One region of the Solibacillus sp. FSL W8-0372 genome, then DNA from elsewhere that is predicted to be linked to it. Evidence: riboswitches for the same ligand, from Rfam matches in the RefSeq annotation. Region 1 holds a riboswitch; the other holds the start of a gene.
The links. A riboswitch is a leader RNA that binds a small molecule or an ion and turns the genes downstream of it on or off. The one in region 1 is predicted to bind cobalamin.

Region 1 (5,507 bases):
AGGTCTATTGAAGCCGATGTCTGGAGAAATTAAATTATTTGGCGAACCATCCAATCACTTTAAGCACCGTGAATGGATTGGCTATGTGTCGCAAAAGTCCAATGCCTTTAATTCCGGCTTCCCTGCAACCGTTGAAGAAGTTGTTAAAAGCGGTTTGGTCCAAAAGGTTGGATTATTTAAACGCTATCCAAAAGATGCGGACATTTTAGTGAAAGGTGCTTTAAAGGATGTCGGTATGGAAAAATATTTGAAGCGTAATATTGGGCAGCTTTCCGGTGGCCAACAGCAGCGTGTATTTATCGCACGTGCTTTAGTGTCAGACCCTAAGCTCCTTATATTAGATGAACCTACAGTTGGAATTGACCGCGAAAATGTGCAGGCATTCTATGATATGCTTGCACACTTGAATAAGCATCACAATATGACGATGATTTTAGTTACGCATGATGTTGATACAGTTTCGGATCGTGTCAGTCATGTAGCATGCCTAAATCAATCGATCCATTTCCACGGATATAAAAATGATTTTGATACAATTTCGGAAGAACAGATCGCTAGCTGGAATGGTCACTCTGTTCGAAAGATTCATTAAGGAGTAGACCGCCATTATGATAGAAGCAATATTAAACTATGAATTTTTACAAAATGCCTTTTTCTCGGGATTGATTATTGGCGTGATTGCACCGCTTCTTGGAGTGTTCATCGTTGTTCGTCGATTGTCGTTAATAGCAGATGCTTTATCACATGTAACACTTGCCGGTATTGCCGGAAGTCTATACTTAAGTCAGTCATTTGCAGGGCTGGCATTGCTAAACCCTATTTATCTAGGTATTGTGGCATCTGTAAGTGGCTCGATATTGATTGAGCGTTTACGTCGACTGTATAAACATTATGAAGAACTTGCAATTCCGATTATTATGTCAGGTGGTATCGGAATTAGCGCGATTTTAATTTCATTGGCAAGTGGCTTTAATACGGATCTGATGAGTTATTTATTCGGCTCAGTTTCCGCTGTATCGCGCCAGGATTTGTATGTAGTGATGGCGATTGCAGTCGTTGTCGTATTATTTTTAGTTCTGTTTTTTAAAGAGCTCTTTGTTTTATCGTTTGACGAAGAATATGCTAAAGCGAGTGGCTTACCTGCAAAGTGGATTCATCTATTGTTTATGGTTGTCGTCGCATTAGTCATTGCCGCAAGTATGCGTATCGTAGGAATTCTACTTGTCTCAAGCCTAATGACATTACCGGTAGCTGCTGCAATGCGGTTGGCCCGTGGATTTAAAGAAGCCATTATTTTGGCCATTGTATTTGGAGAACTGGCAGTAATTATTGGATTGATTTCTGCATTTTACTTAAACTTAGCACCTGGTGGAACAATTGTTGTCACGTCAATCATTATTTTATTGTTAGTTATATTTATCAAAAAAATTGTGTTAAAAGTATCGATTAAATCGAAAGGGGAAGAAGTACTGTGAATGCAACGCGCGCGTGGGAAATATTAAAGGAAAACGGCTATAAAAAGACCGATAAAAGAGAATTGATTTTGGATATGTTTGCAGCTACTGATAAATATTTGACTGCCCGTGATTTGCTGTCAGTATTGAAAAAGGATTTCCCTGGGATGAGCTTCGATACGATCTACCGTAACTTAGCGACTTTTGTTGAGCTTGATATTTTGGAAGAAACGGAATTAAACGGCGAGCGCAATTTCCGCATGCATTGTGAATCAGACCACCATCATCATCATTTTATTTGCCGTGATTGCGGTAAAGTAAAAGAGCTGTCCGTCTGTCCAATGGAAATGCTTGGTGAAAAGTTGCCGGGGTATACTGTAGAAGCGCATAAATTTGAGATTTATGGCAAATGTCCTGAATGTTTATAAAATTTAGTTTGCATAAAGTTTTTTATATGCTAAAGTGATAAAGACAAATTGAATAGATTTGCAGGAAAAAGATGCATGATGCATAAATGGGAATTCGGTGTAAATCCGAAGCTATATCCGTAACTGTAAGCGTTGATGAAAATAAGTGTAATACCACTGCTAATATAGCGGGAAGGTACTTATGAGTAAAGTGAAACGCAGAGCCAGGAGACCAATCTTTTTCTTATCGTAACATCCCTCTTCGGAATTAAAGAGAATGTACGGCAATCACTGATCGAATGAGCGTTTTGCACCCTTTTATTGATTTTTGAAGCCATCCATTTTCTTATGGGTGGCTTTTTTTCGTTCACTCAATAATTGCGAGGAGGTACAACTTGAAGTGAGGAGAACTTTATGAAAAAGGATATTCGTTATTCCTGCTATCCGTTTATGCGGGAAAAATCAAGCTGTGTTGACTACGAGATTCGGACAGATTCTTTAACAACACGAATCGGCGCAGTATTTCCAACATTAGTCGATGATGTATTAGGTCAGATTGTGCTTGAAGATTTAAAGGAAATTCAACCATTAGCCTATCATGCCAATGGTTCGGTCCGCGGTAAATTAGCCATTACATCAGAAGATTTAAAATGGTTAAGCGATCGATACGATTTTTATGTAAGTGAAGTCGGGGAAACGATTCAGCAGTTTGTCTTGCCACAAGGAATCGAAAGTGCCGCAAGACTTCATATTTGCCGCAGTGAGGCGAAAAAGTCTTACAGAGCATTACATAAAGTAAGCGAAGAAAGAGAAGTGGATAAAATTCTGTTTGATTTTCTCGGGCTGCTTGCCAATGTATTTTTTGTCATGGCGGTCTATATGAATCAACAGCATCATCAAGAAGAAATTCCATTCATCTCAAAATCTTATCCAACAAAAAAGAAAAAAGGAGTTACAACAAATGAAATTGAATAACAAATGGGTAGTTGCTTTAGCAGCAACTTTATTATTAGCAGCATGTGGATCAGATGAGGAAAAAACAGATATGGACGTTCAAAATGAGGAGCAAGCTGCATCCAAAAATGATGGCGCTCCTTATACAGTTGTCGATGACCGTGGTGTTGAGGTAACATTTGATGAAGTCCCGGAAACGATTATTTCATTACAGCCAAGCAATACAGAAATTTTGTTTGAACTAGGGGTAGGTGAACAAATTATTGGTGCAACGGACTTTGATACATATCCGGAAGCCGCACAAAAAATTGAACGTGTTTCAACGTCTACAGCCATTAATGCAGAACGAATTTTGGAATTGAATCCGGATGTAGTTGTGGCATATACAATTGGGGAGGAAGCACAAATTGCTCAACTGGAAGATGCGGGTCTGAAAGTATTTGTTATTGCTTCTGCCACGACATTCGATGATGTTTACTCAGATATTATTCAGTTGTCTGAAGTAATGGGTATCGAAGAAAAAGGTGAAGAAGTTGTAGCCGATATTAAAGCACAAATTAAGACAGTACAAGAAAAAACAGCAACAGTCGATACGAAGAAAAAAGTGTATTACGAAGTGTCCCCAGCTCCGGATCTTTGGACAACCGGCAACAGTACTTTCCAGCAAGAAATAATGGATTATGCGAATATCGAAAATATCTATGCTGATCAGACGAGCTGGATTAGTGTGACAGAAGAGGATGTTATTACTCGCAATCCCGAAATTATTATTTCACCTGCAACTTATATGGAAAATGCGGTTGAAGAAATTTTAGGACGCACAGGCTGGAATAAAATACAAGCAGTCAAGGAGCGGGCAGTTTACTTAGTGGACGGAGATATCATGTCACGTCCTGGACCGCGTATTGGTGAAGCCGTTGAAATTATGGCACAATCAGTATACCCAGAGCTGTTTAAATAGTTATAGAATAGAAGAACATGCCTTAGTTGGGCATGTTCTTTTTGAACTGGAAAGGAGGCATACGATTGATTTTTATAACAGGTGGTGTACGCAGCGGTAAAAGTGCTTTTGCAGAGAACTATGCGAGGCAGTTAGGCGAAAATAAGTCGCTTTACTATGTCGCTACGGGAGTATCGTTTGATGATGAAATGAAAAAACGGATTGTCCGTCATCAGCGGGACCGTCAAAACCAAAACGCTAACTGGGACACGGTGGAAATGCAAGTACAGATTCCTTTAACAATTCAACAGCTTTCAAAAGAGGCAGTCGTGCTTTTTGAATGTGTGACAACCTGGCTTTCAAATGTACTTTTCAATTATGAAGCAGAAGGCAAAAATAGCGAATATATCAATGATTGTATTGAATCGCTGCAAAAGCAATTGCTAGCTTGGCATCAGCAAGGTGCTACAATAATAGTTGTATCAAATGAAGTGTTAGACGAATTGCCTTCACATTATGATGAGGTAAATTTATATCGTAAACTGTTGGGAAAACTTCATCAGTGGATTGTCCAACATAGCGATGAAGCATATGAAGTACAATATCAGCTTGTACAGCGGTGGAAGTAAGGAGTGGGCAAGTTGAAAAACAGCTTTACAGGATTTTTATTAGCATGGCAATTTTTCTCGGCAATCCCAATTAAGAAGCAGCTTGATATGAATGCCAAGTCGGTTACATGGATGTACGCCTTCTTACCGATTGTTGGTTTACTCATCGGTTCAATAATAAGTGGTGGCATTTTTATCATCTCAAGTTATAGTGACATTTCGAGTCTACTATTGGCGATTTTAATTGTAATTATGTTCATTATTCTAACAGGCGGTCTGCATTTAGATGGCTGGATAGATATGAGCGACGCCTTTTTTTCCTATGGTGAAAAAGAAAAACGATTGGAAATTTTGGATGATCCGCGTACAGGTGCTTTCGGTGTCATCAGTGTTTTTTGCTTATTGCTGTTAAAAGTCGGTGTTATTTATGAAATGCTTTTAAATGGTCATGAGGAGATTATTCCCTTTATTATTTTTATTCCTTTTATTGCCCGTTTAGGGACGCTCATTTACTTTTTAACGATGCAAACGGCCAAGCAGACAGGGCTCGCAGCTTATTTTAAATCCATTATCATTCCAAAGAAATTGATGCTAATCATAAGCGTTTTTTCTATAGTATTTATGGTGGCATGGATTTATTTTTCGATTTACAGCTTATTTATTTTAGTTATTGTTATGTTGCTATCGATTTTCTTTTACCGGAAATGGTCGCAAAAGCATTTTGGCGGGATGAGCGGTGATTTACTCGGTGCTTTAGGAGAAGGGGTGGAGGTTGTGCTATGGCTGACGGTGTTACTTTGCATTTAATTCGTCATGAAAAGACAAAAGCGAATATAGAGAAAAAATATATAGGCTGGACAGATGAACCGATATTAAAGTTGGTTCAAGCACAGATGCCAATCCATACAAATGAAGTATTTGGAAGTGATTTATTGCGTTGCCGTGAAACAGCTCAATGCTATTTTCCACATGCTTCATATTATCAAAACAAAAATTTAAGGGAACTGCATTTCGGGGATTTTGAAATGTGTACATATGAGCAATTAGAACATAACCCCACTTACAGGGCATGGATTGATGATCCGGTAAATACGCCAATTCCTAACGGGGAGCACTTATTACAGTTTCAACAGCGTGTTTTAAC
Region 2 (5,507 bases), 160 kb from region 1:
GCAGGTGCTGATTGGATTCAAATTGAAGAACCTTCTTTCACTAAAAACCTCGAGGAAGATGAGATTTTATTAATTGAAGAAGTTTATAAACAATTAACTGAAGCCCTACCACACGCAAAAATACTAGTTCAAACTTATTTTGAAGCACTAACTTCATTTGAGCGCTTAAGTAATCTACCTGTTGCAGGAATTGGCTTAGATTTCGTACATGGTAAAACAGAAAATATGAAATCGCTTCTACAGCATGGTTTTCCTAAAAATAAAACATTAAGCATCGGCATAATTAATGGTCGGGATATTTGGTCAGCTAACTTAGCTGAAGCTGTTTCTACAATAAGTACAGTTAAGCAACTAAGTGGTGTTAATGATTTATGGATTAGTTCTTCCTGCAGTCTACAGCACGTCCCTGTTACAAAAAAATCAGAACAAAATCTTCCACATGAATTATACGATGCGCTTGCTTTTGCTGACGAAAAAATTCGGGAAATTGCACATTTAACAAATTATATTCAGCATGGAACGTGGGCTAAAGAAGGTATCGTCGCAAATAGTATTAAAGCAATTGAATCTTTAGCGACACACCCTATACGAAAAAATGAGCAAGTTAAAAATTTAGTTAAGGGAATTAAGGATACAGATTTCACACGTACTGTTCCATTCAAAGAACGTCAAGTACTGCAAAAGAAATCGTTAAACTTACCCGACTACCCTACCACAACAATCGGCAGCTTTCCTCAATCTCAGCTAGTAAAGAAAACACGGGCGGCATGGCGTAAGAAAGAAATTACTGACGAACAGTACGAGGCATTTGTAAAGGAAGAAACAGCACGTTGGATTCAAATTCAAGAAGAAATTGGATTGGATGTATTAGTACACGGAGAATTTGAACGAACAGATATGGTGGAATACTTTGGAGAACATTTAACTGGATTTGCCTTTACGAAAAATGCTTGGGTTGTATCATACGGCTCTCGTTGCGTAAAACCACCAATCATTTACGGTGATGTTGAATGGACACACGCGATGACTGTTAAAGAGGTAGTTGAGGCACAAAAGCTTACTTCTAAATATGTAAAAGGCATGCTTACTGGACCTATCACTATTTTAAATTGGTCATTCGTTCGCGATGATATCTCAAGAAAAGAAGTAGCATTCCAGCTTGGTTTAGCAATTCAGCAGGAAGTAAAGGCACTAGAAGATGCGGGCATAAAAATTATCCAAATTGATGAACCTGCACTTCGGGAAGGACTTCCTTTACGTAAGGAAAATTGGGCTGAATATTTACAATGGGCGGTGGATTCGTTTAAGCTGGCAACATCAAAAGTGGCGATAGATACACAGATTCATACCCATATGTGTTATTGCGAATTCAATGATTTTATAGATCCAATCCGCGCTTTGGATGCAGATGTAATTTCATTGGAAACTTCCAGAAGCCATGGAGAGCTAATTGATTCATTAAAAGTACATCCATATGAACTTGGAATCGGTTTAGGTGTTTATGATATTCATAGCCCCCGTGTTCCAAGCATCTCAGAGATAAGTTCTATATTAGAAGAAAGTCTCGCTGTTATTCCAAAAGATCAATTTTGGATTAACCCTGACTGTGGTTTAAAAACACGCCATGAGTCCGAGACGATTGCTTCATTAACGAATATGGTAGAAGCCGCTAAGCTACTACGCGCTCAAGTACTATCTGTCTGATTTCAAAAAAATACAGTAAATCACTAAACACTTAAATATTAGTGGTTTACTGTTATTAAAATTTTGTCAGACGATAAGCTATGGAATTAATAAACGGAGGAATTCCGCTTATCACATTCCAAAATAGGAAAACAAGTGTTTTTTTAATATATAACCGGAAAACCTCCCTTTATTTACATCTAAAACTGAGGTCTTTCAACATATAAGCGGAAAACTTCCTCTTATTTTCCTTAACTTAAATTCATATAGATGAAAAATTTATATTTAGTCATTGTAGGATAGCTATTTGTATGACTCTCCCCTTATTGTTTACAAATAGCTATCTAAGAATAACTAAATTTTACTGGAAAAGGTTTAAATTTAACATTTAATTAAAAGGGAAGAACGGTGTGAATCCGTCGCTGTCCCGCAACTGTGATTCGGAGCCACTCACAATAAACCACTATTACTAAAATGGGAAGGTGTGAGAAGCGTTGATGATAAGCCAGGAGACCTGCCTTTTCAAGTACAAACCAGTAACCTACGCGGATAGGAGGTTTAGAGTATGAAAGTAAATGTTCTTCATGCTCATAGTGCGACAATTATACAAAGGTTTTCATTGCGAAAAAGAAAACTTCTCTTGTATTCCTTGTCACTTTATGAAGCGACCATTTAGCAACAACTTCAAATTACGATGTTGCTATTTTTTGGACTATAGGAGGAATATAATATGCAATTGAACAAAGTACTTCAATATAAGCAATTGATTAATGAAGTAATTTCAACATATCAAACAGAGGTAAATGCAAACGCTATTAAAAATATTGCGCAACAATTCATAGCACAATCACCAAATGATTATAAAGAAATTACGGCTGCCTGTTTTCAAAAGACAACCGACTTTTATATTAACCAATTAAAAGAATTCATCTTATTTAATAATCTGCATGAAGCTTCAGAAAGTATAAGAAAATATGCGGATCAACTAATCAATCAATCTCCTGAAGAATATAAAGAGATCAATTATGCCTATTTACATGTAAAATACGAATTAATTGGTCAGCCTTTGATAACAGCAAATAAAGTTATAAAATGAAAAATCATTAAAAAAAATAATAGAAAAAAGGAAAATCCACTTTACATAGACGAAAGTGGTTTTTCCACTCTATATGAGTTCCATTTTCCAAATAATTGAAACATTCTTCTTTCTATGTTATATTACCAGTAATTAATTTCCGAGCAATTATACTTAGCCGTTGGTACACTATGCAATCCTACATAGAAAAGAGGAAGTTTATTTGAAGTGTTCAATTCCCAAAATTATATTAATAAGTCTATTGAGTATATGTATTAGTGGCTGCGTAAAACAAAATTTTTCAGGATCTGAACAAGCCTTCTATGAACAAGTTGCATCAGGAGTACATAACCTAACCAACCCTACTGAGAATAAATCTTTACAGGAAATTATTGCGATTAAGAAAAAAACTTTTCGAATCGAAGAGGAAAATGACTTAGAAAAAAGATTGACCTTTCAATTCCAAGTTAGAAATTTAACCGATCAGCATATAAATATTGCCTACATCGGCTATTTCCCTAAAGAATTGAACTCATATTATTTAAGCAGAGAGTTTGTAGAATTTAGAAGCTGGCAATTGAAGCCTCTGCAAACAATAGAAGCGACTCAATCTATGGTTGTACAACATGAAGATAATCTGCCATTAGAGACAAGGGAGTTTCTAAAAGAGAATGGCCATATTATTTATTTTGAATTCTTAATTGATGAACAGCCGCATTATATAGCGGTAGATATTGAAGCTATTGATGCTGATTAATTAAAATCACCTTGGTCCATCAATAACAAGACGTCAACTATCATTTTTTTATTAAGTAAATAAATCAAGGAACAGTTTCTCATTCATTATTAAAAACTGTTCCTTTTCTTTATAAACAAAACAGGTCGAATTCCTTTGATAACTCTGTTAAAAAGGCGATGCCAGCAACACTATTGCCGACTTGATCGATTGCAGGACCATAAATTCCTATTCCAATTGGGCCTTGTAGGTGCTCAATTGCCCCATTTTTCACAACTGCGATTATCGCTCCGGACACACCGCTTTTTGCCGGTAATCCAATGAATGCCGCGAACTTCCCTGATGCATTGTACATCCCGCAAGTGAACATTAATGCTTTAGCAATATGAATCACTTCTTTACTGCAAATGGCGGCACTATTTTCACCATTGGTTGCAAAATAAAGAGCCATTTTCGCTAAATCCTCTACATTGACCGATATGGAGCAGAGCTGTAAATATACTTGCAATGCTTCCTCTACGTCTGATTTTAAAAAGCCATTTGCCTGCAAAATATAGGCAATCGCGCGGTTATAATCGGCTGCATGATATTCTGATAAATATACTTCGTTGTCGATGTGTACTTTCTTCCCTATTATTTTCTCTAAAAATAATGTTACTGATTTCACCTTTTCATACATTGTTTCTCCTGGTAATAAAGAGGCTACTGTAATTGCACCTGCATTAATCATCGGGTTAAATGGCTTATTATTGTGGCTTTCTAAACGGACGATAGAATCAAAGGAATCACCTGTAGGTTCAACATCAACATAACGCATAATTTCCTTGGACCCGTAGTGATTCATTGCCACCATAAAACTAAATACCTTTACTAAACTTTGAAGTGTAAAAATTTGAGTACATTCCCCAAAAACGACCTTTTCTTCCATTGATACTAAACTGACAGCAAAAGCATTCGGATCGGCCGTAGCAAGAGCCGGGATATATGTCGCAACCTTCCCTTTAGCCGTCATCTGTGCAGCATGTTCATAAATTCCCTGTAGTTTTTCCATTGAAGCTAATCGTGAAAACTAGCTGCTCACCTCTCTATTCTTAAATACCTATTACCAAAAATATTAATTATTCTTTCCCATTTTGTCGGTTATTATATTGTATAATTTTAACAAATAAAGTTAGATATCTTAAAAATACTAGGAAAATTAGGTGATTACCATGTTCCGACCGCTAAAATCAGGAGATACAATTGGTATTTTTTCTCCGTCCGCTCCAGCGACTGCTACAGCGAAACAACGCTACATTCGTGGAAAAGAATTTTTACAATCAAAAGGATTTCATATTATTGAGGGGAATCTAACAGGAAAACAACATGGCTATCGTTCAGGTACTCCAAAAGAACGGGCAGAAGAATTGAATATATTACTGCGGGATTCTTCCATTAAAATGGTCATGTCCTCTATTGGGGGAACTAATTCAAATAGTCTTCTCCCCTATATAGATTATGAAGCATTTAAGAATAATCCAAAAATAGTCGTTGGTTACTCTGATACAACTGCAATATTATTGGCTCTTTATGCAAAAACGAATATTCCAACATATTATGGACCTGCGCTTATCCCCTCTTTTGGAGAATTTGAGCCACTCGTAAATGATACATACAGCTATTTCGAGCGTTATTTTTGTCAGCCTAGTATTCCATATTCTATCCCAATGCCAAAAGTATGGTCAGATGAAATGATTAACTGGTTAGAATTTGAAAAGCCAAAACAACTTTATCAAAATAATTGGATAGGAATTCATGAAGATGTTGTAGAAGGGCGTTTAATCGGCGGCAATAATAATACTATGTATGGTTTTATAGGGACACCTTATTTTCCAGTGATAGAAAAAGGAGATATTTTATTAATCGAGGATTCGTTAAAGGGGGCAGCTACGGTGGAAAAAAACTTTGCGATGTTAAAACTTCATGGTATTTTCGATAAAGTAGGCGGTATTATACTCGGAAAGCATGAGCTCT

Region 2: it holds a riboswitch for cobalamin, as region 1 does, so the genes downstream of both, MKY13_RS06240 (hypothetical protein) here and MKY13_RS05390 (hypothetical protein) in region 1, are expected to answer to the same signal.

What each region holds. Positions count from the first base shown of each region.
Region 1 covers NZ_CP150204.1:1,123,776-1,129,282, forward strand. Annotated here, with positions in the region: gene MKY13_RS05375 (metal ABC transporter ATP-binding protein) at 1-592, shown strand, start outside; gene MKY13_RS05380 (metal ABC transporter permease) at 609-1,475, shown strand; gene MKY13_RS05385 (Fur family transcriptional regulator) at 1,472-1,882, shown strand; cobalamin riboswitch at 1,935-2,117, shown strand; gene MKY13_RS05390 (hypothetical protein) at 2,276-2,836, shown strand; gene MKY13_RS05395 (ABC transporter substrate-binding protein) at 2,823-3,776, shown strand; gene MKY13_RS05400 (bifunctional adenosylcobinamide kinase/adenosylcobinamide-phosphate guanylyltransferase) at 3,842-4,384, shown strand; gene cobS (adenosylcobinamide-GDP ribazoletransferase) at 4,388-5,170, shown strand; gene MKY13_RS05410 (histidine phosphatase family protein) at 5,143-5,507, shown strand, end outside.
Region 2 covers NZ_CP150204.1:1,282,822-1,288,328, reverse strand. Annotated here, with positions in the region: gene metE (5-methyltetrahydropteroyltriglutamate--homocysteine S-methyltransferase) at 1-1,704, shown strand, start outside; cobalamin riboswitch at 2,038-2,220, shown strand; gene MKY13_RS06240 (hypothetical protein) at 2,414-2,779, shown strand; gene MKY13_RS06235 (hypothetical protein) at 2,982-3,515, shown strand; gene glsA (glutaminase A) at 3,625-4,545, opposite strand; gene MKY13_RS06225 (S66 peptidase family protein) at 4,700-5,507, shown strand, end outside.